DNA from 2 places in the Nonomuraea sp. NPDC049714 genome. Region 2 is predicted to be linked to the other one. Evidence: riboswitches for the same ligand, from Rfam matches in the RefSeq annotation. Region 2 holds a riboswitch; the other holds the start of a gene.
What was found. Region 2 has a riboswitch for glycine ahead of gcvT (glycine cleavage system aminomethyltransferase GcvT). Riboswitches for the same ligand answer to the same signal wherever they lie in the genome.

Region 1: another riboswitch for glycine. It lies ahead of gcvP (aminomethyl-transferring glycine dehydrogenase); the one in region 2 lies ahead of gcvT (glycine cleavage system aminomethyltransferase GcvT).

The regions. Positions count from the first base shown of each region.
Region 1 is NZ_JBITLM010000001.1:312,871-328,184, forward strand. It holds gene gcvP (aminomethyl-transferring glycine dehydrogenase) at 1-2,167, opposite strand, end outside; glycine riboswitch at 2,328-2,419, opposite strand; gene ACIBQX_RS01625 (MerR family transcriptional regulator) at 2,438-3,058, opposite strand; gene ACIBQX_RS01630 (bifunctional nuclease family protein) at 3,207-3,677, opposite strand; gene ACIBQX_RS01635 (MerR family transcriptional regulator) at 3,784-4,410, opposite strand; gene ACIBQX_RS01640 (FHA domain-containing protein) at 4,434-4,946, opposite strand; gene ACIBQX_RS01645 (sugar phosphate nucleotidyltransferase) at 5,210-7,714, opposite strand; gene ACIBQX_RS01650 (CDP-alcohol phosphatidyltransferase family protein) at 7,718-8,299, opposite strand; gene ACIBQX_RS01655 (GNAT family N-acetyltransferase) at 8,714-9,481, opposite strand; gene ACIBQX_RS01660 (phosphoribosylanthranilate isomerase) at 9,491-10,087, opposite strand; gene ACIBQX_RS01665 (hypothetical protein) at 10,098-10,523, opposite strand; gene ACIBQX_RS01670 (response regulator) at 10,588-11,286, opposite strand; gene ACIBQX_RS01675 (sensor histidine kinase) at 11,283-12,923, opposite strand; gene ACIBQX_RS01680 (class I SAM-dependent methyltransferase) at 13,052-13,660, shown strand; gene ACIBQX_RS01685 (acyl-CoA dehydrogenase family protein) at 13,665-14,846, shown strand; gene ACIBQX_RS01690 (enoyl-CoA hydratase/isomerase family protein) at 15,153-15,314, opposite strand, start outside.
Region 2 is NZ_JBITLM010000008.1:189,103-204,416, reverse strand. It holds gene gcvT (glycine cleavage system aminomethyltransferase GcvT) at 1-866, opposite strand, end outside; glycine riboswitch at 1,001-1,098, opposite strand; gene ACIBQX_RS29620 (hypothetical protein) at 1,206-2,072, shown strand; gene ACIBQX_RS29615 (gamma-glutamyl-gamma-aminobutyrate hydrolase family protein) at 2,099-2,788, opposite strand; gene ACIBQX_RS29610 (3-oxoacyl-ACP reductase) at 2,799-3,563, opposite strand; gene ACIBQX_RS29605 (aldehyde dehydrogenase family protein) at 3,660-5,003, opposite strand; gene ACIBQX_RS29600 (glutamine synthetase family protein) at 5,009-6,379, opposite strand; gene ACIBQX_RS29595 (FadR/GntR family transcriptional regulator) at 6,490-7,194, shown strand; gene ACIBQX_RS29590 (hypothetical protein) at 7,288-8,049, shown strand; gene ACIBQX_RS29585 (hypothetical protein) at 8,056-10,128, opposite strand; gene ACIBQX_RS29580 (ABC transporter substrate-binding protein) at 10,125-11,417, opposite strand; gene ACIBQX_RS29575 (carbohydrate ABC transporter permease) at 11,481-12,344, opposite strand; gene ACIBQX_RS29570 (carbohydrate ABC transporter permease) at 12,334-13,287, opposite strand; gene ACIBQX_RS29565 (LacI family DNA-binding transcriptional regulator) at 13,589-14,671, shown strand; gene ACIBQX_RS29560 (glycoside hydrolase family 5 protein) at 14,668-15,314, shown strand, end outside.

The sequences.
Region 1 (15,314 bases), on a different contig from region 2:
GCAGGTAGGCGGCGAGGTGCGCGCGGACCGCGACGGGCCCGACGCCGGGGCCGCCGCCGCCGTGCGGGATGCAGAACGTCTTGTGCAGGTTCAGGTGGGACACGTCGGCGCCGAACTCGCCCGGCTTGGCCAGGCCGACGAGCGCGTTGAGGTTGGCCCCGTCGACGTACACCTGGCCGCCGGCGCCGTGCACCTTGGCGCAGATCTCGGTGATGGTCTCCTCGTAGACCCCGTGCGTGGAGGGGTAGGTGATCATGATGGCGGCGAGCCGGTCGCGGTGCTTGTCGATCTTGGCGTCGAGGTCGGCCAGGTCCACGTTGCCGCCGGTGTCGCAGGCCACGACCACGACCCGCATGCCCGCCATGACGGCGCTGGCCGCGTTGGTGCCGTGCGCCGAGGAGGGGATGAGGCAGACGTCGCGCTCGCCTTCGCCGCGCTCGCGGTGGTAGGCGCGGATGGCGAGCAGCCCGGCGAACTCGCCCTGGGAGCCGGCGTTCGGCTGGATGGAGACGGCGTCGTAGCCGGTGACCTCGGCCAGCCAGCCTTCCAGCGTCTCGATGAGGTCGACGTAGCCGGCCGCCTGCGCCTCGGGGGCGTAGGGGTGGATGGCGGCGAACTCGGGCCAGGTGATGGGCTCCATCTCGGTGGTCGCGTTCAGCTTCATCGTGCAGGAGCCGAGCGGGATCATGGAACGGTCGAGCGCGATGTCCCTGTCCTGGAGCCTGCGCAGGTAGCGCAGCATCGCGGTCTCGGAGTGGTGGTCGTGGAAGACCGGGTGGGTCAGGTAGCCGGACTCGCGCACCAGCGAGGCGGGCACCACGTCGTGCACCCGCGGGTCGTCGAGGGTGACGCCGTCGCGCTCGACGCCGAACGCGGCCCACACCTTGGCGACCTCGGCGGCGCCGGTCTTCTCGTCGCAGGCGACGGAGACGTGGTCGGCGTCGGCCTGCCAGAGGTTGACGCCCCGCTCGGCGGCTGCGGCGACGATCCCGGCCGCGCGGCCGGGCACACGGGCCAGCACGGTGTCGAAGAACTCCTGGTGTACGACCTCGACGCCGCCCTGTCGCAGGCCGTCGGCCAGGACCACGGCGTGCCGGTGCACGCGGGCGGCGATCCGGCGCAGCCCTTCGGGCCCGTGGTAGACGGCGTACATGCCGGCGATCACGGCCAGCAGGACCTGGGCGGTGCAGATGTTGCTGGTGGCCTTCTCGCGGCGGATGTGCTGCTCGCGGGTCTGCAGGGCCAGCCGGTAGGCGGGGTCGCCGTCGACGTCCACGGACACGCCCACGAGGCGCCCGGGCATCTGCCGCTGCAGGCCCTCACGTACGGACATGTAGGCGGCGTGCGGGCCGCCGAAGCCGAACGGCACGCCGAACCGCTGCGAGGAGCCGATGGCGATGTCGGCGCCGAGCTCGCCGGGGGCGGCGACCAGTGTGAGCGCGAGCAGGTCGGCGGCGGCCACGACGAGCGCGCCGGCGGCGTGCGCCCGCTCGGCGACGTCACGGAAGTCACGCAGCCGGCCGGAGGCGCCCGGATACTGCACGAGCACGCCGAAGCACGCCGGCAGCCCGCCCGCCAGGTCGCTCTCCACGAGCGTGATGCCGAGCGGCTCGGCGCGGGTGGCCAGCACCGCCTTCGTCTGGGGCAGCGTGTCGGCGTCGATCACGAACACGTCGCTCTTGCTCTTGCCGGTCCGCCGGGCCAGCGTCATGGCCTCGGCCGCGGCGGTGCTCTCGTCCAGCAGGGACGCGCCCGCCACGGGCAGGGCGGTGAGGTCGGACACCACGGTCTGGAAGTTGAGCAGCGCCTCCAGGCGGCCCTGCGAGATCTCCGGCTGGTACGGCGTGTAGGCGGTGTACCAGCCCGGGTTCTCCAGCAGGTTGCGGCGGATCACCGCGGGCGTGACGGTGTCGTGGTAGCCCAGGCCGATCATGGAGGTGAGCACCTGGTTGCGGTCAGCCAGGGCCCGCAGCTCGGCGATGGCCTCGGCCTCGGTCGCGGCGGCGGGCAGCTTGAGGCGGTCCTTGCTCCTGATCGCCTCGGGGACGGCCACGGCCACCAGATCCGCCACGGACTCGAAGCCCACGGCCTCGAGCATGCGCTGCTGCTGGCTCTGCGACGGCCCGATGTGCCGGGCGGAGAACGGCGGTGGTGACAGGTCGGTCATGGAGATGCCTCCCGAGGCGATGGAGACCGGCGCAGAGCGCGGGCGTATGCCAGGTCTCCCCCTCTGTCACCGCTGTCTACGCGACCTGAGAGCTTCACCCCGCGGGGCTTGCACCGTCGGTGAAGCGCGCCTGGCGAGCGCGCCTGCTTTCCAGAGTTGCCTCACCCGAGCGGTACCGGTTGCCTGAGAGATTCCGGGGAGGTTGCTCCTTCGGCGCCCCGGTCCAGCCGGGGACTCTCCCGCACGGGGTCGTCGACATGTCCTAGATTACTACCCAATTCGGCGCGCCCGTCGCCGTTGGGCCAGTTCGTCAGCGGGATGGTCGGCCGGGACGGTGTCCGCGACCGCCGCCCGTTCCCCCGGCAGCTCCGCGAGGGATCCCTCGACCTCGCGCCAGACCCGGCCGAGCGCGATGCCGAACACGCCCTGACCACCCTGGAGAAGGTCTATCACCTCGTCCGCCGAGGTGCATTCGTAAACGCTCACACCGTCGCTCATCAGCGTGATCTGCGCGAGGTCGGCCACCCCGCGATCACGCAGATGCTGTACGGCCGTGCGGATCTGCTGGAGGGAGACCCCGGTGTCGAGCAGTCGCTTGACGACCTTGAGCACCAGGATGTCGCGGAAACAGTAGAGCCGTTGGGAACCCGAACCTTGCGCTGCTCTTATCGTGGGCTCGACCAGGCCGGTGCGCGCCCAGTAGTCCAGCTGCCTGTAGGTGATGCCGGCTGCCGCGCACGCCGTCGGGCCACGGTATCCGATGTCGTCCGGCACCGTCGCGGGCTGCTCGTCGAAGAGCAGGCCCTGCTCTCCGGCACGCTGCCGCGCGCTCTCACGCCGTACCGGATCTTCCTGGCCGGCCGTCTTTCCCTCGCCGCTGCTGACCGCCACGCGGACCTCCGGCTTTCTCTCATCCCGCGGCCTGATCTGGGGGTTCGTAAAAAGGCGGCCACGGGTTTCACTTGCACCGTAGGACCGTGACCATGCTCAGTCAACGATCCGGCTCGGCGCGTCGTGAAGCGTAAATGCACTGAAATACCTACCCCGCCCTGCCAAAGTCTTCGGGAGAGATCGTGTCAAGGAACTCCCTGAACTTCTCCACCTCGTCCTCCTGGTCGTCGGGGATGATCACTCCGGCCTCTTGGACGACCTCCTCACTGGCGAAGATGCGTGCCCCGGTGCGCAGCGCCAGCGCGATGGAGTCGGACGGCCTGGCGCTCACCTCCACGCCGTTGGAGAACACCAGGTCGGCGAAGAAGATCCCGTCACGGAGGGCGACGATGTTGACGGCACGCAGGCCCACGCCGAGGGCGCTCAGCACGTCCCGGAACAGGTCGTGCGTGAGCGGCCTGGGCGGCGGCTCCTCCGCCTGGGCCAGGGCGATGGCCGTCGCTTCGGTCATGCCGATCCAGATGGGCAGGAACCGTTCCCCGTGTGCCTCCTTGAGCAAGACGATCGGCTGATTTGTGGGCATTTCTACGCGAACACCCACGACCTCCATCTGCAACACGGGCTGCTCCATATTCGACTGGCCGGCGACCCGGCACAGCTCATTGCTGGTCCGCTTCTGCAATTCAACGTAACACCCGGGGGGCCCTGAATGTCCCTCGGGCCGCTCATCGCCCGAGAACGCTCCGCACGCCCGTACGCAGCAGGGCCTCGTGCAGGTCGAGCAGGAGCGTGGACAGCTCCCTGGCCGTCTCGTCGGCCTCGCCGATCGCGCCTGGCGCCCGCCGTTTCAGGATCGGCGCCACGGTCTGCTCGACCAGACCGGCCTCCCGTTCGGCCGCCGCCTTGACCGCCCGCAGGTGGCGGGCGTGCAGCCCGAAGCGGGCCAGCGCGCCGACGCTGCGCGCCACCTTGAGCGCGTCCTCGTCATAACGCCTGGCCTTGGGCGCGAGCAGGCCGTAGTCCTCCAGCTCGGTGAGCGTCTCCTCGTCGAGCCCGGCCGCCTCCAGCAGCTCGGCACGGCTGAGGCGCACCTCCTGCTTGTCCTGCACGGCGCGGGGGCGGGCGAAGCTCTCCGCCATCTTGTCCTTGATCACCCTCAGCGGCAGGTAATGGTCCCGTTGCTCGGTGAGGATGTAGCGGAGCTGCTGGACGTGCAGGTGGGTGAACTTGCGAAAGCCCGACGGGGTGCGCTCCGGCTCGATGAGCCCCTCCCCCTCCAAGAAACGGATCTTGGAGACGGTGACATCGGGGAACTCGCCCTGCAGAAGGGCGAGCACCTCCCCGATGCTCATGTGCGAGCGTGCCGCCTGCGAGGTCATGTGCCGGCGGGTGTCCGCATCAGGAACAGCAGCCGGAACTTTCCGATCTGCACCTCGTCGCCGGAGTGCAGCGGGACCTCCTCGATGCGCTCCCTGTTGACGTAGGTGCCGTTGAGGCTGCCCACGTCACGCACGGAGAACAGGCCGCCGCGCTGGCGGTAGAACTCGACGTGCCGGCGGGAGACGGTGATGTCGTCGAGGAAGATGTCACTCTCCGGATGGCGCCCGGTGGTGGTGAGGTCCTTGTCGAGCCGGAAACGGCTGCCCTGGTTGGGCCCCCTGGTCACGGTCAGCAACGCCGCGCCCGGCGGGAGCTGTTCGACCAGCGCCCGTTCGGCCAGCAGCATGTCACCGGTCTCTGCCTCGTACGCCTCGATTCCCGCGACGGAGATCGTCGAAGTGGTGTCCCCTGAGACCTCCGGTCTGGTCAACGGTGACCCACAGCGAGAACAGAAACGGGCATCCTCGGGGTTGGCGTGCCCGCACTGCGTGCAGTAGACGCTCGGCATCGATCGGCTCGGCCTCCTACCGCGAAGACGCGGCAACGGTGCTCGGGGCGCGCCTCGCTTCGCTCTCAAGTTTGCGAATGCCGCAACTTACGCTGATCAGCGGCAAAGGTCAAGGCGGGGCGCTGGACGACAGGTTCGGACGCTGACAAAGTTACCGCCGCCCCTGCCTGAAGGTCCATGCCGCCGCGCCTTCTAACATTACGATCTTGCACCCCATACGACAAATCACCGTCGCCCCGAGGTCGTGGCGCGGTCCCGGGCGGTCACATGGCGGCCTGCTCGACCACGGTGGCCCACCGCTCCAGCAGGAGCTGGGCGGTGTCGACGTCGGAGGCCTCGGCCCACAGGTCGGTGACGGGCTCGGTCGCGGCGGGCAGGATGAGCACCCAGCTGCCGTCCTCCCCCACCACCCGGACCCCGTCGGTGGTGTCGATGTGGTAGCCCTCGGGGGCGGACTCGGCCGCCTCGATGACCGAGCGCATCACCGCGCCCTTGGCCTTCCACTGCGTCGGGATCGCCCGCTTGAGCAGCTTCGCCTCGGGGATCCTGGCGTCGATCTGACTGAGCGAGAGCCGGGTGCGGGCGACCAGCCCCAGCAGGCGCATGAACGCGGCGGGACCGTCGAGCGCGGGGCTGAACTCGGGCACCACGAAGCCGCCCCTGCCGTCACCGGCGAAGATCATGCCCGGTCCGGCGGCGGCGGAGGTGAGGGCGTCGACCGCCGTGGAGGTCCACTGCACCTGCACGCCGTGGAAGCGGCAGACCTGCTCGGCGACCCTGGTGGTGGTGATCGGCAGCGCCACCCGGCCGGCCCGGCGCTCGGCGGCCACCAGGTCGAGCACCACGAGCAGGGCGCGTTCCTCGCTGATGAACTGCCCCATCTCGTCCACCAGCGCCACCCGCTCGCCGACCGGGTCGAAGCGGACGCCGAAGGCCGCGCGTGAGGAGCTGACCAGCTCCGACAGCCGCTGCAGGTCGCGGCGGCGCTCGGCGAGCGTCTCCGTGGGCGACAGGTCGTCCAGGACGGCGTTGACGGTGAGCACCTCGATGCCCACCCGGCCGAGCAGCCTGGGCAGCACCAGCGAGGAGGTGCCGCCCGCGCAGTCCACCACGACCTTCATGTCCCTGACGCCGGTCATGTCCACCCGGCGCAGCAGCTCGTGGGTGTAGTCCTCGACGGCTCTGGACGGGTAGGTGAGCTCGGCGATCTCGCCGGGGAAGGCGCGCCGGAACTCCTGGCGCGAGAAGACGCGTTCCAGCTTGCGCTGGGCGGCCGGCGACAGGTCAGCGCCCCGGTCGTCCATGATGACGATGTCGACGCTCTGCGGGTCCCCGGCGGTCGTGCGCAGCGCGATGCCGCCCGCGGCCGTCCCCCGCGAGGAGTGGAAGCGGGCCACCGGCAGCGGCGCGGCCTCCAGGTCGAGCACGTTGATGGCGCTGGCGGTGAGCGCGCTGATCACGGCCCGCTTCAGCGCCCTGGCGGCCAGGGAGGCGTCACGGGAGGTGACGACGCGCTCGCCCTTCTTCAGGGTGGTGGCGTAGGCGCTGGCCAGCCGTACGCACAGCTCGGGGGTGATCTCCACGTTGACCAGTCCGCTGACGCCCCGCCTGCCGAACAGGCTGCGCTGGCCGCGCGACTCCCAGATGACGCTGGTGTTGACGACGGCGCCCGCCTCGATGGTCTTGAACGGGTAGACCCGCACGCCGCTGGAGACGTACGCCTCCGCCTCGATGACGCATTCGTCGCCGATGACGGCGTTCTCCTCGATACGGGCGCCGCGCATCACGTCGGTGCTCTTGCCGATCACACAACCGCGCAGGTGGGTGCCGGGGCCGAGGTAGACGTTGCTGTGGACGATCGCGCGGTGCAGGAAGGCGCCCTCGCGGACCACGGCGTTGTTGCCCAGGACGGTGTATTCGCGCAGCTCGGCGCCGCCCTCGACCTTGGCGTACTCGCCGATGAACAGCGGGCCCTTGAGCACCGCGTCCGGCTCGACGGAGGCCGACCCGGCCACCCAGACGCCGGGTGACAGCTCGAAGCCGCCGATGTCCAGCCTGACCTGGCCGGACAGGGCGTCGGCCTGGGCCTTGCGGTAGCTCTCGTGGGTGCCGACGTCCTCCCAGTAGCCGTCGGCGACGTAGCCGTAGATGGGGGCCCCGCGTTCGAGGAGGGCGGGGAAGACGTCGGAGGCCCAGTCGACGGACTCTCCGGCGGCCACCTCGTCCAGCACCTCCGGCTCCATGATGTAGATGCCGGTGTTGACGGTGTCGGAGAAGACCTGGCCCCAGGTGGGCTTCTCCAGGAAGCGCTGCACCCGGCCGAGTTCGTCGACGATGATGATGCCGAATTCGAGCGGGTTGGGAACCCGCTTCAGACCAATGGTGACAAGAGCCGAATTTTCCTGATGGAACCGGATCATGTCCGATAAATCGATATCCGTCAGAGCGTCGCCTGAGATGACCAGGAAGGGGGCGTCGTGCAGGCGGGCGGCGGCGTTCTTCACGCTGCCCGCCGTGCCCAGCGGGATGTCCTCGGTGGCGTACTCCAGGCGCATGCCCAGCTCGTCGCCGTCGCCGAAGTAGTTGCGCACCAGCGCGGCCAGGAACTGGACGGTCACCACGGTCTCGGTGATCCCGTGCCGCTTGAGCAGGCGCAGGACGTGCTCCATGATCGGACGGTTGACCACGGGGAGCAGGGGTTTGGGCTGGTTGGCCGTCATCGGACGCAGCCGAGTGCCCTCACCGCCCGCCATGACGACCGCCTTCACCGGTCACTCCTTCGTGGTCGCGGCGGTGAGCCGGCGCACCTGTATCACGTACAGCGCACCCGCCCACCAGTACAGGCCTGTTCCCCAGAGCGCGAAAGCCCACCCGACAATGCGCGCTATATCGGCATACCACCCCGAGTGGGAGGCAAGGAAGAGCAGGGGGAAGGCGTACATGAGGTTGAACATGGCGGCCTTGCCCAGGAAATGCACCTGAAGCGCCCTATATCCGTGTTTGCGAAGTACGGGGATGAAACACGCGACGAAGAGTTCCCGGCCCAGGATGATCGCCGCCAGCCACCACGGGATGACCTCCCGCACCAGCAGCGCCGCGATCGTGGCGAACACGTAGAGCTTGTCCGCCGCCGGATCGATGATCCGCCCGAGCTTGCTGACCTGATTGAACGCCCTGGCGATCTTGCCGTCGAGCCAGTCGGTGAACCCGGCGACCGCCAGCACGGCGATGGCCCACCCGTCCGCCCTCGGGCCCAGAACCAGCCAGAGGAACACGGGTACGCCGAGGAGTCGCAGGAAGCTCAGCAGGTTCGGAACCGTCCAGATTCGGTCCTCGGCGGAAGTTTCAGTCACGCAGCAGACCCTACTGCGTGAACTTCCAGCGCAGCGGCCCTGTATCCGCCCGATCCGACCACCCCACGATCAGCACTCCCGGCCTCCCAGAAAGGCGATCCCCGCGACCCCGCCTTCCGCCCCCACCCTCCCCGACCCCGGCCCGCCGGCCCCACCCCTCCCCCTACCGGAGCCCATCAGGTCCTCCCCCTCACCGAAGGGACCCTTCATGCCCGCCCGCCACCGACCCACCGGCCCTCCCCGACCGAACCTTCTCAGGTACACCCACGCCCGCCCCGAGCCACCGGGCCCGCCCCTTTCCGGTACGCCCACGCCCCGAGCGGAACTTTCACGTCCCCCTCCCGATCAGACCATTCAGGCCAGGAGGGGGGAGCACGTAGCTGATGTCCGAAGGAAGAAGCAGGTGGGGGCGGCTCAGGTCCGGAGGAAGGAGTGGGTGCGGCCGAGGTCGGCGAATCCGTGCCGGGCGTAGAACTCCCTGGGCCAGTCGGCGGCATCGGCGACCAGGAAGACCAGCTCCGCACCCGCCGCCTCCGCCAGCAGCGATCTCAGGAGCGCGCGGGCATGGCCCTGGCCCCGGTGGCGGGGAGCGGTGTAGACGTCCTCGATCTGGGCGACACCGTCGTGCACGTACAGGTCGGCTCTGGCGGCGAGCTCACCGCCAGGGGCGCGCACGCCGCGGAAGCCGACCAGGTCGGCGCCGCGCAGCCGGGTCTCGACCCGGCGGGCGAGCTGCTCGACCGTCCGGTCCGGGGCGTCCGGCAGGCTCTCGCGCCAGTGCCGGCGCAGTACGGGCAGCAGCGTCTCCAGGTCGAGGTGCTCGGCCGCGGGCTCGCCCACGGGCGGGTCGCCGCGGAAGGCCATGACGAGGTTGACGGCGGGCTGGTAGCCGGCCGCGGTGAACGCGGGCGTCAGGGCCGCGCCGAGCTCGTCGTCGTCCACGTGGACGAGACGGTGCGCGCACCCGGCCAGGACCTCGTCGGCCGTCCGCAGCACCGTGGCGGGATCGCCGGCGTCCCAGAGGATGAGCTTGTTGTCGTCGTGGGAGCCCGGGTAGCGGTCGTCGAACACGGCGAAGCCTCCGGGCACGTCCACGGCCCTGGGCGCCCTGCGGCGGGCGAACCCCCACTGGAAAGCGAGCGCTCGCGTCAGCTCAGGCGACACCATGAGCCGCCGTGACATGAGCGCGTATCAGGCGGCGGCATCGCGGGCCGCCTTGAGGAAGCGGGCGATGAGGGCGGGGTCCTTGACCCCCGGCGCGGTCTCGACCCCGCTGGACACGTCGACCCCCCACGGACCGGCCGCGGCGACGGCCTCGGTCACGTTGTCCGGGTCGAGGCCGCCCGCCAGCAGCCATCGGCCGGTGGGGCGGCCGCGCACCGCCGCCCAGTCCCAGGGCTCCCCCGAGCCGGGGCGCGGCGCGTCGACGATCAGCAGGCTCTCGTCGAAGGCGCCGCAGCGCAGGTCGGCGCTCGCGTCGACGGCTCTGACGAGGGTCCGGCCGAGGTCCTTGAGCGCGGTGAAGTCGCCGTGCGGGTGCTTGCCGTGCAGCTGAATGCCGCGCACCCCGGCGGTGAGGGCGGCGGCCCGCACGGTGGCGGGCTCCTCGCCGCGGAAGACGCCGACGGTCAGCACGCGGTCGGGGACCAGGGCCGCCAGCTCGGCCGCGCGCTCCGGGCTCACCTTGCGGGGGCTCGCCGTCAGCACGAACCCGATGGCGTCGGCGCCCGCCTCGACGGCGGCGGCCACGTGCTCGGGCTCGCTCAGCCCGCAGATCTTCACGTACACAGCCTCGACCCTAGCGGCGCCGGGAAGCCCCCGGCGACCAGGCCCACAGCAGCATCGCGGTGATGAGGCCGAACAGGATGACGCCGTTGGGCACGTGGGCGCTGAGCAGGTCCCAGGTGAAGTGCTGGGCCATCCCGACGACGAACAGGCCGAAACTGACCAGGGCGGGCCAGCCGGCGCCGCGGCCGGGCCGCCAGAAGAGCACGGCGCAGACGATCTGCACCAGCGCGACGAGGTGGACGAGCATCCCGGCCATCACGTGCGCCTCGCCCATCGCGCCGTCGGTGGCCACCGACTGGCCGGCCAGCGAGGCCGTCACCACGAGGGTCACCGCCTGGGCGACGATGACGACGCGCAGGGTGTACAGCAGGCCGGCGGACACCGGCTTGGCGGGGGCGGTCTCGGGCCGGGCGGCCTGCGGGGCGGTGTCGTACATCGTGTGGTCCTTCCGATCTCGCGATGAGGACCAACAGGATCGTCGCCGCGCCCGCCGCGGGTCGTCAGCCTCGCGGGCTATTCGGCGGTCCGCCACGCGGTGGACGCACCGGGCGGAAGGAGGCGTCGACCAGGCCGCTGCGGTGCGCGACCACCGCCGCCTGGATGCGGTTGCGCAGGCCGAGTTTCTCCATCGCGGCCGCGATGTGGGTCTTGACGGTGGTGACGCCGACGTGCAGCCGCTCGGCGATCTCCGCGTTGGACAGGCCGGTGCCGACCAGGGCGAGCACCTCCATCTCGCGCTCGGTGAGCCCGCGGGGGCCGGGCACGGCGGCCCGCTCCTCGGCGTCGAGGAAGCGCTCGACGACGCGGCGCAGCACGGAGGGCGCCAGCAGCTGCTCACCGGCGTGGGCCCGGCGCACGGCGTCGACCATGCGCTCCGGCTCGTCATCCTTGACCAGGAAGCCGACGGCGCCGGCGCGCAGGGCCGCGTACACGTTGGCGTCCTCGGCGAACGTGGTCAGCACCACGATCCTGGTGCCGGGCCGGGCGGCGAGCACGCGCCGGATCGCCTCCAGGCCGTCGACCCTGGGCATACGCAGGTCCATCAGGATGACGTCGGGCAGGTGCCGCTCGGCCAGCCGCACCGCCTCGGCGCCGTCGTCGGCCTCGCCGACCACCTCCATGTCGCTGTTGGCCTGCAGCAGCATCCGCACGCCCGCCCGGACCAGGACCTGGTCGTCGGCGATGAGCACGCGGATCACGCGGTGCCCCTGGTGGCCCGCGTGGTGGGATGCGTGGTGGGATGCGTGGCCGGCAGGGTGGCAGGCAGGGTTGCGGCCAGCAGCCAGCCGCCGTCCTCGTCGGGGCCGGCGGTGAGGGTGCCGCCGAGCGCTCTGACCCGCTCGCGCATGCCCGCCAGGCCGCGGCCTGAGGAGGGCAGGCGCTCGATGGTGGTGGGCGGGCGGCCGTTACGGATCTCGACGGCCAGGCCGTCGCCGTCGGAGCAGACGCAGACGCGGACCTTCGTCCCTGGTCCTGCGTGTTTGAGCACGTTCGTGAGGCCTTCCTGGACGATGCGGGCCGCGGAGGTCCGGGCGATGAGCGAGGCGTGGTCGGTGTCAGGATCGAGGGTCAAGTCCACCACGAGTCCGGCGGCCGCCATCCGCTCGGCGGACTCGCGCACCACGTCGGCGGGGTCGGCGAGCAGGCCGGGCTGGCGGTCGGGGTCGCGCAGCAGGTCGATCAGCCCGCGCAGGTCCTGCAGCACCTGGTGGCCGGTCTCGCGGATGTCGGTCAGCGCGTCGGCGACCGGGCCGTCCGGCGCGGTGTAGCGGGCGGCGCTGGCCCGCAGCACCATGGCGCCGACGTGGTGGGCGACGATGTCGTGCACGTCGCGGGCGATGCGCTCGCGCTCGGCGAGCTGATCGGCGCGGAGCTGCGCCACGGTGAGCCTGGTCGACTCGCTCGCCCGCAGCCGTTCGGCCGCGGTGGCGGTCTGCTTGACGCCCAGGTAGCGGCCGATCGCGACCGGCGTGATCACCAGGGCGCACAGCACGGCGGCGCCGAACGCGGTGACCTCGGTGCCGGGCCCGACGACCGCGAGGGCGGCGAGCAGGCAGGTGGCGAGGTAGGCGATGGACGTCCAGATCCAGGAGGCGATCCGCATGGCGAAGACGCCGAGCGCGATGAGGGTCAGGACCAGGCAGGTGCTGACCACCTCGTTGAGGTAGCCGTCGGCGGTTACCAGCAGGATGGCCTGGAACAGGAAGACCAGCCCGGGCAGCCGCCTGGCGACGCCGAGCGACAGGCCGGCCGCCACGGCGAGCAGCCCGATGACCCAGGCGGGCTGGCCTCCGCTGTGCCAGCTGGTCCAGGTGCTGAGCACGGTGTGCGCGACGCCGCCCGCGGCCAGGAGCACGTCCGGGGTGACGTCGCGGTGCTTCAGCTCGCCCACCGATCCGCGCAGGTAGCCCCCGACGATCGCGGGGAACAGGGTGATGCCGGCGGCGTACAGCCACACGTTGGTGGCGAAGGCGGGATCGGCCAGGTTGATCCCGGTGGCGATTCCGCTCGCTCCCATGGCGACCGCGATCGAGCGCCGGCCCCCGCCGTAGGCGGTGACGCCGACGGCCACGAGCAGCAGCATCTGCGCCGTGTTGGAGCTGAACGCCTCGATCTGGTCGGTGAGGACCAGGGCCGCCGACAGCCACAGCGCGGTCGGCAGCGGCCGGCGCCGTACGAAGCCCATGGGCGCGCCGACCAGCAGGGCCAGCGGCAGGACCGTGAGATGCGGCGGCAGGTCTCCTGTCCGCGCCTCAGCGGACATCAGCAGGTCCAGGCTGACACCGGCCGCGGCGAGGAGCAGGTCGAAAGGCACGCCGCGCCAACGCCAACTCATGGGGTAAAGGTATCCAGGTCAAGACCCGGGACAGTCCTCCGTGCGGTGGATGCCGCCTCCTCCTTGTGGCCGGATCTCCGCCCCTAAGATGGACGCAGCATCAGATCTTTACCCATACCGTCAATGACATGTCGAACGACAGCGCACTGTTCCTCGGCCAGTTCCTGCGGGCGCCGGCCAGCATCGGCGCCATCGCCCCCAGCTCCCAACGTCTGGCGGCGGCCGTCTGCGCGCCGTTGCCCGAGCGCGGTGAGCCGACCGTGGTCGAGCTCGGGCCCGGCACAGGCCCGTTCACGCAGGAGATCCAGCGCAGGCTGGCCGGCCGTGGTCATCACCTGGCGGTGGAGCTCAACGAGCCGATGGCGAAGATCCTGGCCGAGCGGTTCCCCAAGGTGGACGTGGTGCACGGGGACGCCGCCGAGCTGACCAAGCTGCTCGCGGAGCGGGGACTGCGCCAGGCGGACGTGGTGGTCAGCGGCCTGCCGTGGGCGGCCTTCCCCAGTGAGTTGCAGCGCGGGCTGCTGGGCGCGGTGACCTCGGCGATGAACCCGTCGGGCGCTTTCACCACGTTCTCCTACGTGCACGCGATCCCGCTGGCGCGGGCCCGCCGCTTCCGTGCGCTGCTGGCGGACCGGTTCGAGGAGGTCGTGGCCGGGCGGACGGTGTGGCGGAACGCGCCGCCGGCGTTCGTCTTCCACGCGCGCCGCCCTCGACCGGCGGCAGAGCTTCTACGATGATCTGATGGACTTCACCCTCCCCGAGAGCGCCCTCGCGGTGCGGCGCGGCATCGGCGACATCTGCTCCCGATACGACCTGGACTACTGGCAGCGCTGCGAGAGTGACAAGCGCTGGCCCGAGGAGGTCTGGGCGGAGCTCGGCAAGGGCGGCTGGCTGGGCCTGGCCGTGCCGGAGGAGTTCGGCGGCGGCGGGCAGGGGCTGCTGGAGCTCGCCGTGGCCACCGAGACGATCGCGGCCTCGGGCGCGGCGGGCGGTTCGGCTTTCACGTACGTGCTCACGCCCGGATTCGGCGCGCTGACCCTGGCCAGGCACGGCACCCCGGAGCAGCAGGCGGAGCTGCTGCCGCGGCTGGCCACCGGCGAGGTGGAGACCTGCTTCGCGCTGACCGAGCCGGACGCCGGGTCCAACTCGCTGGCGATCACCACATCGGCCCGCCGCGACGGCGGCGACTATGTGATCAACGGGCAGAAGATCTGGATCACCGGCGTGCAGCGGGCCACCTGGATGCTCCTGGTCACCAGGACGATCCCGGCGGCCGAGGCCGAGCCGCGCACCAGCGGGCTGACGGTCTTCCTGGTCAACGTGCCGGAGGCGGTGGCGGCCGGGCGGCTGTCCTATCAGCCGATCCCGAAGATGGGCGCCAACACCACGCCGTCCAACATGGTCTTCATCGACGACCTGAGGGTGCCCGCCTCCCGCGTGGTCGGGCAGGTCGACCAGGGCGCGGCGGTGCTGTGGGACATCCTCAACCCGGAGCGGATCCTGCTGGCGGCCTCCGCGCTGGGCGGGGCGGAGGTGGCGTTGCGGGTGGGCGTCGCGTACGCCAAGGAGCGCGAGGTGTTCGGCCGCCCGATCGGCGCGAACCAGGCCATCGCGTTCCCGCTGGCCCAGGTGAAGGCCAAGATCGAGCTGGCCCGGCTGATGATCTACAAGGCGGCGTGGTCGTTCGACCGGCGCCTGCCGTGCGGCACCGAGGCCAACATCGCCAAGCTGACGGCCTCGCAGGCGGCGTGGGAGGCGGCCGACGCGGCGTTCCAGACGCACGGTGGCATGGCGTACTCACTGGAATACCCCGTTGCCAGACTGCTCACCGACGCCCGGATCGGGAAGGTCGCACCTGTGACGGAGGAGCTGCTGCTCAACTTCCTCGCGACCCAGGTGCTGGGCCTGCCCCGCAGTTTCTGACCGTCACCCCTGCACGCCCGCCGCCCGTCGTCGCCGGTCTTCACGCCTCGGCCGGAGGGGAATCCCTCGCGCGCCTCCTCGGCCTCGGCCTGGTCTACCTACCTCCGCGTGGAGGGATGCACGACCTCCTCTGCGTTCGGGTGGCCGGCCGGGCGCCGTCGGGCCGCTGCTTCGTCCCCCGGGGCAGCGTTCTCGACCTCGGCTGACAGGCCCGCTGCGTGCGCGTGCCGGCGCCCTTGGTGACCAGCCACTTCTCTGTCCTGCATGGGCTTGCGCCTACCCTGGGCACACGGGCGAAACCACTGCTCAGGAGAAGGTGGGAGGCCGCTTCTCGCGCAGGGCGCGCACACCTTCGGCCACGTCGGGGCCGGTGAAGCCGAGGAACTCCATCGCCAGCGAGGCGTCGAAGGCGGGCCCCGCCATCCGCAGCCAGTTGTTGAGCGCGTACTTCGTCAGCCTGATCGCCTC
Region 2 (15,314 bases):
ACCAGGCCGACGAGACGGCGCCGTGGCGGGATGTCCTTGACCGCCTCCAGCGCCGACCTGCCGACGAAGTCGCCCGGCTTGTCGAATTTCACCACTCTGCCCAGCCCCGCGTCGAACGGGGTGAGCGAGACGCCGAGCTCGTTGCCGTACAGCGGCATGCCGGCCTCCAGCCTGAGCGTGTCGCGGCTGGACAGCCCCGCGGGCCTGAGGTCGTACGGCTCGCCCGCTGCCGTCAGCGCGTGCCAGAGCGGCACGGCGTCCTGGTTGGCGATGAAGAGCTCGAAGCCGTCCTCGCCGGTGTAGCCGGTGCGGGCGATGAGCGCCTGCCGCCCGTCGACCAGCCCCGGCAGCCCGGTGTAGTACTTGAGCCCGGTCAGGTCGGCGTCCGTGAGCGTGGCGAGGATCTCCTGCGCGCGCGGACCCTGCACGGCGATCAGTGAGTACTGGTCCGAGCGATCCTCAACCACCACGTCGTACGATTTGGCGCGGGTTTTCAGCTCATTGCCGACCATTTCATAGTTCGAGGCGTTGGCCACGACCATGAACTCCTCGTCCCCGAGCCGGTAGACGATGAGGTCGTCCAGCACCCCGCCCCGCTCGTTCACGATCATGGTGTAGCGGGCCCGGCCGGGCGCCATCGCCGACAGGTGACCCACCAGCGCGAAGTCCAGCGCTTCACCCGCCTGCGGCCCGGTCAGGAAGATCTCGCCCATGTGCGAGAGATCGAACAACCCGGCCGCGTGGCGGACCGCGTTGTGCTCCGCGGACTCGCTGCCGTAACGCAACGGCATGAGCCATCCGGCGAAGTCGGTCAGCGTGGCGCCGAGAGCCTCGTGTACGTCTCTCAACGGTGTGAGTCGGGACATGTGTCGCACCTCAGGACAGGGACGGATGCACGGATCATCCTCCCCCTCTGTCGTCGTTGCCTGAGAGCTTCGCCCGGGGATTTGCCGGACTTTCACCTTCGGCGAGGCCACCAGGCCTGCTTTCCAGAGGACACCTCGTCCGTACGGTCCTTTTCCTTGAGAGGTTCGCGGGGAGGGCTTGCTCCTTCAGGGGCCCCGACCGGCTGTCAGGACGCTCTCCCGTACGGTTTCGACGGTGATGTCGGCAAGCCTAGTGGCGTCACGGGCCTGTTGTCGCGCCCGGATGCCACGGGACCGGATGACCGTGAACCCGTCCGCGTGGCCTCGCGTCGAAGGTGTATGAGATGGAATGCGGCAATTGTCGCTCTGGCCATGGCGCTGACCGCCTGCGCCGCCGAGCCCGCCGCGAGGTCGACGGCCGGTGGGACACCGACGGCCGGTGGGACATCAGGGCCGGATACGCGCTACACGGCGTCCCTTACCGTGCTGGAAGGCCAGGGGCACGGGCCGCAGTTGTGCGAGATGGTCGCCACCTCCAACCCGCCGCAGTGCGGCGGGCCCGACGTGGTGGGGTGGGATTGGGACACCGTGCCGCACGAGTCGCTGTCCGGGGTCCGGTGGGGGTGGTACGCGGTCGTGGGGACCTGGGACGGGAGCCGCCTGACGCTCACCGAGCCGCCCCGCGAACCCACGGCTCGGGATGGTGTGCCGCCCGCGTCGCGGGACGATCTGAAGAGCCCGTGCCCCGAGCCGGAGGGCGGGTGGCGCGCGGTCGAGCCGGACAGGACGACACAGAAGGCGATGGAGCGGGCGGTCGAGCGGGCCTCGGAGGTGAAGGCGTTCGCGGGCGCTTGGATAGATAGCCACTTCCCCGGCTCGCACTTCCCCACCGACTTCGACGAGCCCATGAACGTGGTGCTCAACCTCCGCTTCACCGGCGACCCCCAGAGCCGTGAGGCGTGGATCAGGGAGGTCTGGGGCGGCCCCCTCTGCCTGAGCCGGGCCGAGCGCGACCTGGGCGAGCTGACCGCGATCCAGGCTCGGGTGGCGAGCGAGAAGGGCGTGATCAGTACGTCGACCGGCGAGGCGCGGGGCGTGGTGAGAGTGCGGCTCTGGCTGGCCACCGACGAGCTGCGCGAGCGTCTGGACCGGGAGCATGGCAAGGGCGCCGTCCAGGTCGAGAGCGTGCTGTGGCCGGTCGGCTGACCGTACGAGGCGCCCACCGGTTGAGATCAGCAGGCGGCTATCAGGGCTTCGAAGAGGGCGCAGTCGGTGGCGGCTTCCGGGTGCCACTGGACGGCGACGGTGAAGGGGTGGGTGTCCAGTTCCACCGCCTCGATCGTGCCGTCGTCGGCTGTGGCGGTGGCCGTCAGGGGTGGGGCCAGGTGGTCGGCGGCCTGGTGGTGGTAGTGCGGCACGGTCACGGGGCCGTCGCCCAGGGCCTTGGCGACCCGGCTGCCGGGGGTGGGCCGGATGGGGAGGTGGCCGAACTCGCCGGGGGCGGGGGAGTGGGCGGTGTGCCCGACGACGTCCGGGAGGTGCTGGTGGAGGGTGCCGCCGAGGGCGACGTTCAGGACCTGGAGTCCGCGGCAGACGCCCAGGTAGGGGAGACCGGCGTCGAGGGCCGCGGTCATGAGCGCAAACTCCGCCTCATCCCGAAATTTCCGGACATAGCCGGTCTGGTCATGCGGCTGTTCCCCGTACCTGCCGGGGTCGATGTCGCCCCCGCCGGCCAGGATCAGCCCGTCCAGCCGCCCCACCAGTGCCGCCGGCTCGCCCGCCGGCGGCAGCACCACGGGCTGACCGCCCGCCCGCACCACCTGCTCCACATAGGTGTACGGCAGCAGCGCGACGGTCATCTCCCAGACCGTGAACCGCGCCGGCTCGACGTACGACGTGATGCCGATCAACGGCCGCTTCATCATCTTCCCCTTACAACGGTGTCACGTACGCGCCGGAGATCCCCCCGTCCACCAGGAACTCCGACGCCGTGATGAACGAGGCGTCGTCGCTGGCCAGGAAGGCCACCGCGGCCGCGATCTCCGACGCCTCGGCGAACCGGCCGACCGGCACGTGCACCAGCCGCCGCTGGGCCCGCTCGGGGTCCTTGGCGAACAACTCCCGCAGCAGCGGCGTGTTGACCGGCCCCGGGCACAGGGCGTTGACCCGGATGCCCTCGCGGGCGAACTGGACGCCGAGCTCCCTGGACATGGCCAGGACCCCGCCCTTGGAAGCGGTGTAGGAGATCTGCGAGGTGGCCGAGCCCATGACCGCGACGAACGAGGCGGTGTTGATGATGGAGCCCTTGCCCTGCCGCCGCATGTGGCCGATGGCGTGCTTGCAGCACAGGTAGACGCTGGTGAGGTTGACCTCCTGGACGCGCCGCCAGGCGTCGAGGCCGGTCTCCAGGATCGAGTCGTCGTCCGGCGGGGAGATGCCCGCGTTGTTGAAGGCGATGTCCAGGCTGCCGTAGGTGTCGAGCGCGGTGGCGTACATCCGCTCGACGTCGTCCTCGCTGGTCACGTCCGCCCTGACGAACAGCCCGCCGACCTCGGTCGCCGCCTTGGACCCGGTCTCCTCGTCGATGTCCACGCAGACGACCTTCGCGCCTTCCTGCGCGAAGCGGCGCGCGGTGGCCAGGCCGATGCCGCTGCCCGCGCCGGTGATGACGGCGACACGGTCCTGCAAACGCTGCATAGCTCCACTCCCTGTCTGATGGGTCGTCCACCGCTCCTCATTCGCCTCGCGAAGTGCCTCGTTCCCCGGCCCTTCACGCCGCTCACTGCGTCGGGTTCAGTCCCATGAGATGAACACGTTCTTGGTCTCGGTAAAGGCCGCCAGGGCGTCCGGGCCGAGTTCTCTGCCGAGTCCGGACTGCTTGAAGCCGCCGAACGGGGTCCAGTAGCGGACGGAGGAGTTGGAGTTGACCGACAGGGCGCCGGCCTCGACGGCTCTGGCCACCCGCAGGGCCCGGCCGACGTCGCGGGTCCAGATGGAGCCGCTCAGGCCGTACGGGGTGTCGTTGGCGATGCGCACCGCCTCTGCCTCGTCGGCGAACGGCACCACCGACACGACCGGGCCGAAGATCTCCTCGGTGAACGCCCGGTCGGTGACCGCCGAGGTCAGCACCGTCGGCGGGAACCAGTAGCCCTTGCCCTGCGGGCAGGCCCCTTGCAGGTACGGCGCGTCGTCGACGAAGCCGCGCACCCGATCCAGGTGCTCGGCGCTGATCAGGGGGCCCATCTCGGTGTCCGGGTCGAGGGGGTCGCCGACCCGGATGTCACGCACCGCCTCCGACAGCCGCTGGAGGAACTCGTCGTAGGCCCCGGCCTGCACGAGGATGCGGGAGCGGGCGCAGCAGTCCTGCCCGGAGTTGTCGAAGACGGCGTACGGCGCGGCCTTCGCCGCCTTCTCCAGGTCCGAGTCCGCGAAGACGATGTTCGCCGACTTGCCGCCGAGTTCGAGGGTGATCCGCTTGACCTGGGCCCCGGCCTTGGCCGCGATCTGCTTGCCCACCTCGGTCGACCCGGTGAACACGATCTTCGCGACGTCCGGATGCTCGACCAGCCGGGCTCCCGCGACCTCCCCTGCCCCGGGCAGCACCTGGAGCACCCCCTCGGGGAGGCCCGCCGCCAGGGCCAGCTCGGCCAGCCTCAGCGCGGTCAGCGGAGTCCACTCGGCGGGCTTGACGATCACCGTGTTGCCCGCCGCGAGCGCCGGCGCGACGCCCCACGACATGATCAGCATCGGGAAGTTCCACGGCACGATGACGCCCACCACGCCCAGCGGCTCCTGGAACGTCACGTCCACGCCGCCCGGCACCGGGATCTGCAGGCCGTGGTTGCGCTCCGGCGCCCCGGCGTAGAAGTGCAGGACGTCGCGTACGGCGCCCGCCTCCCAGCGGGCGTTGCCGATGGGGTGACCGGCGTTGGTCACCTCCAGCCTGGCCAGCTCCTCGCCGTGCGCGTCCACCAGGTCCGCGAAGGCGCGCAGCAGCCGCGCCCGTTGCCCCGGCGCCACGTCCCGCCAGGCAGCCTGGGCCTTCCTGGCACGCTCCACCGCCCGGTCGACCTCGGCGGCGTCGGCGAGCTCGACGTCGGCGACGACCTCTTCCGTCGCCGGATTGATGATCTTCATACGGCTCACATCCGCTCGAAGCCGCGGAACAGCTCCCAGTCCGTCACGGCAGCGTCGAAGGCCTGCAACTCGATCCTGGCGTTGTTGGCGTAGTGGGTCACGACCTCGTCGCCGAAGGACTCGCGGGCCAGCTTGGACCCCTCGAACAGCGCCAGCGCGTCGCGCAGGGTGTGCGGCACGGTCTCGGCGTCCGTGGCGTAGGCGTTGCCCGCGAACGCCTCCTCCAGCGGCAGCTCGGCGTCGATGCCGTGGAGCCCGGCCGCGATCAGGGCGGCCACCGCGAGGTAGGGGTTCACATCACCGCCGGGCACCCGGTTCTCCACCCGCAGCGATGGGCCGTGGCCGACCAGGCGCAGCGAGCAGGTGCGGTTGTCCACCCCCCACTTGACGGCCGTGGGCGCGAAGCTGCCGGGCACGAAGCGCTTGTAGGAGTTGATGTTGGGCGCGTACATCAGGGTGAGCTCGCGCATGCAGGCGAGCTGCCCGGCGATGAACCGGGCGCCCAGCTCGGACAGCCCGTGCGGCCCGTCGCCCGCCATGACGAGCTCGCCGTCCGCGCCGCGCAGCGAGATGTGGACGTGGCAGGAGTTGCCCTCGCGCTCGTTCGGCTTGGCCATGAAGGTGATCGACTTGCCCTCCTGGGCCGCGATCTCCTTGGCGCCGTTCTTGTAGATCGAGTGGTTGTCGCAGGTCCTGAGCGCCTCGTCGTAGCGGAAGGCGATCTCGTGCTGGCCCAGGTTGCACTCGCCCTTGGCGGACTCGACGTAGAGTCCCGCGCCCTCCATGTCGCGCCTGATCCGGCGCAGGAAGGGCTCGATGCGGGCCGTGCCCAGCAGGGAGTAGTCGACGTTGTAGAGGTTGGCGGGCGACATATCGCGATAACCGCGTTTCCACGCCTCTTCGTAGGTGTCCTCGTAGACCACGAACTCCAGCTCGGTGCCGACGTACGCGCGCAGTCCGCGCTCCTCCAGCCGGGCGAGCTGCCTGCGCAGGATCTGCCGCGGCGAGGCCACCACCTCGGCGCCGTCCTCCCAGGCCAGGTCGGCCATCAGCAGCGCGGTGCCCTCCTGCCAGGGCACGCGCCGCAGGGTCGACAGGTCCGGCCGCATCACGAAGTCCCCGTACCCGCGATCCCAGGACGACATCGCGTAGCCGCCGACCGTGTTCATCTCCACGTCCACCGCGAGCAGGTAGTTGCACCCCTCGGAGCCGTGGTGCAGCACCTCCTCCAGGAAGTAGCGGGCCGACAGCCGCTTGCCCTGCAGCCTGCCCTGCATGTCGGCGAGGGCGAGCAGCACGGTGTCGATCCGTCCCCGTGCCACCTCGTCCCGCAGCTCGTCGACGGTGAGGAAACCGGCGCCCGGTCGATCACTCACGTGGGTCGCTCCCATCTGGCCCGTTGATTGGGCTAGTCTCAGACCATTGATGTGCATGCTGGGATCGCTTGTCAAGACCCGAGGACACGTTGGACGAGTCGACGCGTTTGATGACGGTGTTGCGGCCGGTGCGGGCGGGCAACGCCTTCGAGGAGACCGTCGAACGGCTGCTCCAGGCGATCAAACTCGGCCTGGTCGCGCCGGGCGCGAAACTCCCCGCGGAGCGCGAGCTCGCCGTCCGGCTCGGCATCAGCAGGGTGACCCTGCGCGAGGCGATCCGCGCCCTGCAGGACGCGGGCTATCTCGATGTACGGCGCGGCCGCTACGGCGGGGCCTTCGTCACCTACGTGCCGCCCGTCCCCGGCGCGACCGATCTGCGCCAGGTCGTCGCCGACATGGGCGCGGCCGACCTGGCGGACGCCCTCACCTTCCGGATGGCCGTGGAGTGCGGAGCCGCGCAGGTGCTGGCCGCCACCGAGCTCACCGCCGAGCAGCGCGCCACCCTGCATCGCCGGCTGACCGACCTGGACGAGGCGTCCCTGGCCGACTACCGACGCCTCGACACCGCCTTCCACCTGTCCATCGCCGAGCTCACCGGCTCCTCCCTGCTGGCGGCGGCCTGCGCCGACGCACGGCTGCGGGTCAGCGACCTGCTCGACGCGATCCCCATGCTCCAGGTCAACCTCGACCACTCCGCCGCCCAGCATCGCGCCATGGTGGCGGCCATCCTCGCCGGTGACCCCGACGCCGCCCGCCGTGCGGTCGCCGAGCACCTGGAGGGCACCGCCGCGCTTCTGCGCGCGTTCCTGTCCTGAAAGCTTTGCCCGAACACGATGAGGACAGCGAGACCAGGACGGCGAGATGGGGACAAGCAGTCCGAGCGGGCTCGTAGAGTCGATGTCAAGGTCATGGAAAATTGGTTCGAGCACAGCATCATCGCCACAGGACGGCTGCCGCTGTTCTGTTTCTTCGCCGCGCTCATCGTGGCCTTCATGGCCACCCGCATCAACGTGCGGCTGATCAGGGCGAAGGTCGGCTGGTTCCGCAACGTCAACGTGGGTGAGATGCACATCCACCACGTGGTGTTCGGCGTCGTGCTCATGCTGGTCGGCGGCGTCGCCGGGCTGATCGTCTCCGGCGCCTCGCAGGAGGGCTACGCGGTCGCCGCGTCGGTCTTCGGCGTCGGGTCGGCGCTCGTGCTGGACGAGTTCGCGCTCATCCTGCACCTGCACGACGTCTACTGGGAGGAAGAGGGCCGCACCTCCGTCGACGCGGTGTTCATCGCCGTCGCCGTCACCGGGCTGCTGCTCGTCGGGCTGCGCCCGCTCACCTGGGACTACGGCACCCCCGTGAGCCCGGCCGCGCTGGTCGTGGCCAACCTCGCGCTGGCCGTCATCACGCTGCTCAAGGGCAAGATCTGGACCGGGCTGGTCGGCCTGTTCGTGCCCGTCCTGCTGCTCGTGGGCGCGGTGCGGCTGGCCAGGCCCGGCTCCCCGTGGGCGTACTGGTTCTTCGCCGACCGCTCGCCGCGCAAGATGGCCACGGCCATCCACCGGGAGGACCGGTGGCGGCGGCCGGTCATCCGAGCCAAGATCGCCTTCCAGGAGTTCCTGTCCGGCCGCCACGACCTGCCCTCCACCCGGCGTGCCCGGCTGAGGCGCGACACCTAGGGCCACTCAGGGCAGCGGCAGCAGCCCTTCGTGGCGGACCGTCCACGAGCCGTCCGTCGGGAAGCCGGGCGCCGGCCCGCTGCCGTCCCAACCGGCGGCCATCAGGGCGACCGCCGCCAGGAGCCCGCCGTTGCCGGGCAGGTAGACGGGCAGCGACGCCGTCTGCCTGTTGTGCCCGTTGGGCAGGTAGGTGTTCTTGGCGGTGGGCATCAGCAGGGCCGCCAGCGCGGTCTCCGGCTCGCCCAGCCGGGTCGCCGTCATCGCGATGGCCGGGTAGTCCCAGCCCCACGTCGTCTCCCACGGCCAGGTCGCCATCACGTGCCGCAGCGTCGCGCGCATCGTCTCCGGTTCGATCAGGTCGGTGGGAGGGACGACGCCCAGCGCGTACAGCATGGACGGATGGTCGTCCGGCACGGTGTACGGCGGGGCGTCCATCGCGGCGTAGACCCCGTCGCGGACCAGCGGCCTGGACAGGCCGGCGGCCACCTCCGACCAGGACGGCTCGGGTTCGAGCCCGAGCAGCCGCCGCCACTCCTGGGCGACCTCCAGCGCCCACGCCCAGTAGGCCAGCTCGAACGTCGGGTTCGCCGCGTTCGCCCGGACCTCGGCGTACGACTCCTGCGCCGGCACCAGCGGCGGCCCGAGCGTGTGACCGCCGGGCCCCTTGACCGGGAAGGCCGCCATGAAGGCGGCGGTGTCCATGACGATGCCCGCGTACCGGGTCAGCGCCTCGCGGGAGCCGGTCGAGCGGCGTACCAGCTCGGCCAGGAAGATCGGGTGCGGCTGCTGCCACACCAGGAACGGCCCGATCGGGCTCGGGCTCTCCCGGCCGTCGGGCGCGACCTGCTTGGGCCAGCGCGCGCCCGGCAGTCCCTGCCGCGCCGCGGTCTCACGGGCCCGTCCCAGGATGGCGTCGTACCAGCCGAGGCTGCGTTCGAGCAGCTCGGCGCGCCCCCACAGCGGGAAGTGCGCGCCGTGCCACCAGTGCATCTCCAGGTGGAAGCGGCCCCGCCAGCTGTTGGTCATCAGGCCGGTCTCCTGCGGCGGGGTGGAGCCCGCGCAGTGGATCGCCGTGAGGTACTGCGACAGCACGACGCGGCGCTCCAGCTCCGGTGCGCGCTCGTCCTGGCTGCCGGACAGGTCCAGCGCGCCGCCGGTGCTCCAGAAGCGCGCCCAGTGCCGCTCGGACGCCTCCAGCACGCGCTCGTACGCGGGCAGGTCGGCGGGCGGCTCGGGCCCGAAGGCCACCACCAGCTCGACGACCGGCTGACGCGAGGTGATCAGGAACTCGTGCGGCCCTTCCGCGCGCACCTGCGCGCCGTCCGGCAGCACGACCGCCACGCCGTACCGCGTGTCGTCGAGCACCCGCTCGACGGCGAATCCGCCGGGCGTCTCCCGCAGCGCCGACGTGTGGGCTTCCGGCCGCGACCAGTCCGCCGCGTTGCCCCACGCCTGCGACCCGTAGGGAAAGGCCAGGCGTACGGCCAGCCCCTCGGTGAGCAGCCGGGACGCCACCCGCACGGCCAGGATGTCGCGCTCCGGATGGCAGGCGGTGGTGACCTGGACCGGGGTGCCCCCCAGCCGGTGCTCGCCGGTGATGACCCCGGTCCACAGGTCCAGCCGCTGGCGGGCGTCGCTCACGTCGGCGGGCTCCAGCGGCGCCTCGCCCGGCCGGGCCAGGCCGATCCTGGCCAGGTCCAGCCGGTGCGGGTTGTTGCGCAGCCACGCCTCCGCGGCCGAGGCGGGGTTCTCGCCCGTGCCGCTCAGGTCGCCGCGCATGTCCACGTACGGGACCGGTCCCCGGGGGGTGTCGTACGTGGTCATGGTGTCCGCCAGGTCGTACGAGCCGGGGACGCTGTGCCAGCCCCATGAGGACAGTGTGCCCAGCAGCGTTCCCGGCCCGTTCCCGGTGCGGTCCTCGACCGGGTAGGAGTCCGGGAAGGTCTGCAACCCGGTGACGTCGACGGTGAAGCAGAACTCGCCGTTGCCCACGGACAGCGGCGACTCCGCCACGATCTCCGTCACCTCGACCGCGTGCCGGCCGACGAGCGCACGCCTGTCGATCCCGGTGCCCGTCACTGCTGGATCGCCGTCCCCACCTGCTTGATGAAGTCGGCTGCTGCCTCAGCCGGCTTCGAGCGGTCGAACAGCACCTCCGCGTTGATCCGGTCAAGGATGTCCGGCGTGTCCGTGGAGCCTGTCGGGCCGATCACCAGCGCCGGGCCGGCCTTCGGGGTCACCTCGTCGATGAACTTCGCCTGAACGACCTCGTCCTCACTGAGTGAGCTCTCGATGGCCTTGCGGACGTCGGAGTTCGCCGAGATGCCGCGGTCGGCGAGGATGATCTTCCCTGCCTCGGGGCTGTTGACCAGGAAGTCCACGAGCTTGGCGGCCTCCTGCGGGTGCTCGCTCTTGGCGTTGACGGTGTAGAGCTGGGAGGCCTGCAGCCACATGCCGGGCTGTGTGGCACCGCTCTCGCCCGGCACCCGCATGAGCTCCAGCGGGTGCCCGGACGCCTTGCGCAGGGCGGTGAGCTGGTTGCTCCACTCGAACTGCATCCCGGCCAGGCCACGGCCGATCAGTGACTGCTCGGGCGCGGGCTGGGTGATGAGCTCGGCGGTCTGCGAGGCCGGCGGGGTGGCCCCGGCGTCACGCAGTTCGAGGGTCATGTTCCACCAGTCGACGAGGGTCTTCTCGCTGATGCCCACCTTGCCGTCGGCCGTGTAGAGGGCCTCGCCCCGCTGCCGCGAGAAGATGTCCAGCATGTCGGTCTTGGTGGGGTCGGCCAGGCCGAAGGTGCCCTTCGGGGACTTCTCCGCGATCTCCTTGGCGATCCGCTTGAAGTCGTCCCACGTCCAGGTCTCGTCGTCCGGCAGCGGCACGCCGGCCGCCTTGAACACCTCGGGGTCGACCACGAGGGCCACCGTGTTGACGCCGGTCGGGACGCCGTACTGGACGTTGTTGAACTTGCCGTTGTCCAGTGCGGCGGCGCCGATCTTGTCCGTTTTCAGCACGCCGCTGACCGTGGACAGGTCGAGCAGCGCGCCGCGGTCACCGTACTCGCGCGGGTAGGCGCCGCCGAGGGTGATGACGTCGGGGGCGCCGCCCGCCGCGACCTCGGTGGCCAGGCGGTCGAAGTAGGAGTTGAAGTCGGTGAACGAGCCCTTGATCTTGATCTTCGGGTTCTGCTTCTGGAAGGCGTCGATGACCTTCTGCGTGGCGGCGGCCCGGTCGTTGTTGCCCCACCAGCTGAACTTCAGCTCGATGGTGCCGTCCGCGCTCTCGCTCGCGCCGCCGCAGCCGGCGGTCGCTAAGAGCGCGGTGGTGAGGCAGAGCGCCGCCAGGCGGCGGGATGTGGACATTCTCATGGGTCTCTCTCCCGATGGTTTAAAACGATTTAATGGACCGTACGTGAAACTCTGCTGGGGCGTTTACTTGAATCCCGTGGTCGACAGGCCCTGCGTCAGGTAGCGCTGGCCGGCCAGGAAGAAACCGAAGATCGGCACCAGACCCACGATCGACATCGCGAAGAGCTGACCCCACGCCGTCTCGCCCTGACCGTCCATGAAGGAGCGCAGTGCGACCGGCATGGTCCACAGGTCCGGATCGGTGAGGAAGATGAGCTGGCTGAAGAAGTCGTTCCAGGTCCAGATGAACGTGAACAGCGCCGAGGTGGCGAGTGCCGGCACCGACAGCGGCATGATGATCCGCCAGTAGATCCGGATGTGCCCGCACCCGTCGAGGCGGGCGGCCTCGTCGAGTTCCCGGGGCAGGCCCCGGATGAACTGCACCATCAAGAAGATGAAGAACGCGTCATGGGCCAGGAACTTCGGCACGATGAGCGGCAGGTTGGTGTTGATCCAGTCAAGCTGGGAGAACAGCACGTACTGCGGGACGATCAGCACATGGATCGGCAGCATCAGCGTCGCCAGCATCGCGGCGAAGAAGAAGTTCCTGCCCCGGAACTTCATCCGGGCGAAGGCGTAGGCGGCGAGCGAGCACGAGAGCAGGTTGCCGATGACCGCGAAGATCGCGATCACCGCCGAGTTCCACAGGTAGTAGTGGAAGGGGTGGCTCAGCGCCGTCCAGCCCCGGAAGTAGTTGCTGAAGTCCAGCTCGGTGGGCCAGATCGACGGGTCGCGAAAGATGATCTCGTTGGGCTTGATCGAGCTCGACACCATCCACAGCAGCGGATAGAGCATGACCACGCCGCAGATGATCAGCAGCGCGTGCTTCGACAGCCGCCGCGTCCGGCTGCCCTCGCCTTGCCGCGCGCCTCTCACGTCAGTTGCCATAGAACACCCACCGCTTGGCCAGAAGGAAGTTGAGCCCGGTCAGCGCGGCGATGATGAGCAGCAGTGTCCATGCCATCGCGGAGGCGTAGCCCATGTCGAAGGAGCCGAAGCCGCGCTGGTAGAGATAGAGCGTGTAGAGCAGGGTCGCGTCGGATGGACCGCCCTGCCCGCCGCTGACCACGAACGCCTGGGTGAAGCTCTGGAACGCGCCGATCATCTGCAGCACGAGGTTGAAGAAGATGATCGGGGTCAGCAGCGGCATCGTGATGTGGAAGAACCTCGCCACCGTGCCGGCCCCGTCGACCTGCGCCGCCTCGTAGTAGGAGACCGGGATCTGCCGCAGGCCCGCAAGGAAGATCACCATCGGCGCGCCGAAGGTCCAGGCGTTCAGCACCACCAGCGTGCCCAGGGCGTAGTCCGGGTGGGCCACCCAGCTCACGCCCTCGATGCCGGCCATGGCCAGGAACTGGTTGATCAGTCCTTCCTTGCCGAAGATCTGCCGCCACAGGATCGCGATGGAGACGCTGCCCGCCAGCAGCGAAGGCAGATAGTAGACCGACCGGTAGAAGCTCAGGCCGCGCACGCCCCGGTTGAGCAGGAGCGCCAGTGCCAGGGCCAGGATCAGCTGGATGGGCACCGACACGAACACGTAGAGGAACGTCACCCCCAGCGACTTGTGCAGCCGGGGATCCTCCAGCATCTGCTGGTAATTCGCCAGGCCCAGCCATTCCGGCGGCTTGAGCAGCGTGTATTCGGTGAACGAGAGATAGAGCGAGGCCAGGATCGGTCCAATGGTGAAGACCACCATGCCGATGAACCACGGCGTCAGGAAGAGATAACCGATCCGGTCCTCGCGAGGACCTCTCGGAGCCAGGAAGCGCCGCAAACGGTTGTTTTGCTGTAACGGCGACGCAGGTGCGAGTGCACCCGTTTGTTCGCTCATCTATCACCCTTCGCCAGGTCGCGCAGGGGGAAATGCGCGGGTGGGAGTGGGCGGGCCGGCTTGCAACCCGGCCCGCGAGTAACCAGTTTCTAACAGAGCCGTCATTGGCTGTCAACGATCGGTGAACACTGCCTTGAGCTGGACAAACATCGGATGGAAGTTTTTTGCGAGGGGGTACGGCAACCGGTTGCAATCGCGTGCGGAAACCGGTATCTTGCGGCGGTGCCCGGTTCGGGCGCGCCGGTCCTGACCCGACGATTTAATGCATGCAGTGAAGCTTGAGCATGCGGGGAGAGCGGACATGAGCGCGCGTGATCACAGCAGGGACGAGCCGGAGCAGCCCGTCCGACCCCCCGGCAAGCGCGGGCCCCGGCCCTGCGGCACGGCGACCATCAGCCGCGTCGCCGAGGCCGCCGGCGTCTCGCGGGCGACCGTCTCCCGGGTCATGAACGGCTCACCCACCGTCGACCCGGAGCTCGCCGCACGGGTGCGGGCCGCCGCCAAGAAGCTCGAGTACGAGCCGAGCCTGGTCGCCCGCAGCCTCGCGCTCGGCCGCACCAGCACCATCGCGCTCATCGTCCCCGACCTGGCCAACCCGCTGTTCCAGGGCATCCTGCGCGGGCTCAGCAAGGCAGCCGGAGAGGTGGGCCGCCGCCTGCTGGTCGCCGAGTCCAAGGAGGACGCGGAGGAGGAGATCATCCTCGCGGTGGAGGCCCGGCGTCGATCCGACGGCCTCGTCCTCGCCTCACCCCGGTCGACCGACGAACGACTCCGCGCGCTCGGCGACCGGCTCGCCCCGCTCGTGCTGCTCCACCGGGAGATCCCCGGCTCCACCCTGCCGTCGCTGTCCATCGACAACGCGGCCGGCATCGCGGAGATCATGACCCATCTCACCGGCCTCGGCCACCGCCACCTGGTCTACCTCGCCGGCCCCGAGGCCAGCGCGTCCAACCGCGACCGGCGCGCCGCGCTGCGCGCCATCGTGGCCGCCACGCCCGGCCTCGCCCTGACCGAGCTCGACTGCGGCGCCATGTTCGACGACGGCCACGCCGTGGCCCGCGAAGTGGTGGCGTGCCGCGCGACCGGCGTCATCGCGTTCAACGACATGGTCGCCTTCGGCGCGCTGAGCGGCCTGCACGAGCTCGGCGTCGCCGTCCCCGGCGACCTGTCGCTCACCGGGTTCGACGACATCCCCTTCGCCCGCTACACCACACCACCGCTGACCACGGCCTCCATCCCGAAGAACGAGCTGGGCAAGCAGGCCTGGGACAAGCTGTGGTCGCTGATGAACGGTGACACCGGCGGGCACAACGTCCGCTTCCAGCCGCGCCTGCTCGTCCGGGAGAGCACCGGGCCCTACCACCCCCTGAGGAGAACACCATGAAATGGATCAGCGTCCGCGGTGACCGCCTGGTCGACGACACCGGCCACCCCGTCACGCTGGCCGGCGTCGGGCTCGGCGGCTGGATGAACATGGAGAACTTCATCACCGGCTACCCGGCGACGGAGTCGCTCCAGCGTGCCGCGCTGCGCAAGGCGCTGGGGGAGGAGGGCTACACCAGGTTCTTCGACCGCTTCCTCACCGACTTCTTCGACGTCGAGGACGCGCGCTATCTGGCGTCCCTGGGCCTCAATTCCGTACGGATCCCCTTCAACTACCGCCACTTCGAGGACGACGACCGGCCGTTCGAGCTCAAGGAGGAGGGGTTCGCCCTCCTCGACCGCGTCATCCGCCTGTGCGCCGACGCCGGCCTGCACACCATCCTCGACCTGCACGCGCTGCCCGGCCGGCAGAACCAGCACTGGCACAGCGACAACCCGACGCACTGGGCCGACTTCTGGAACCAGCGGCAGTTCCAGGACCGGGTCGTGCACCTGTGGGAGGCCCTCGCCGACCGCTACAAGGACGAGCCCGCGGTCGCCGGGTACAACCCCGTCAACGAGCCCGGCGACGCCTCGGGCGAGGTCATCGGACCTTTCTACGAGCGGCTGGAGAAGGCGGTGCGGGCCATCGACCCGCGCCACGT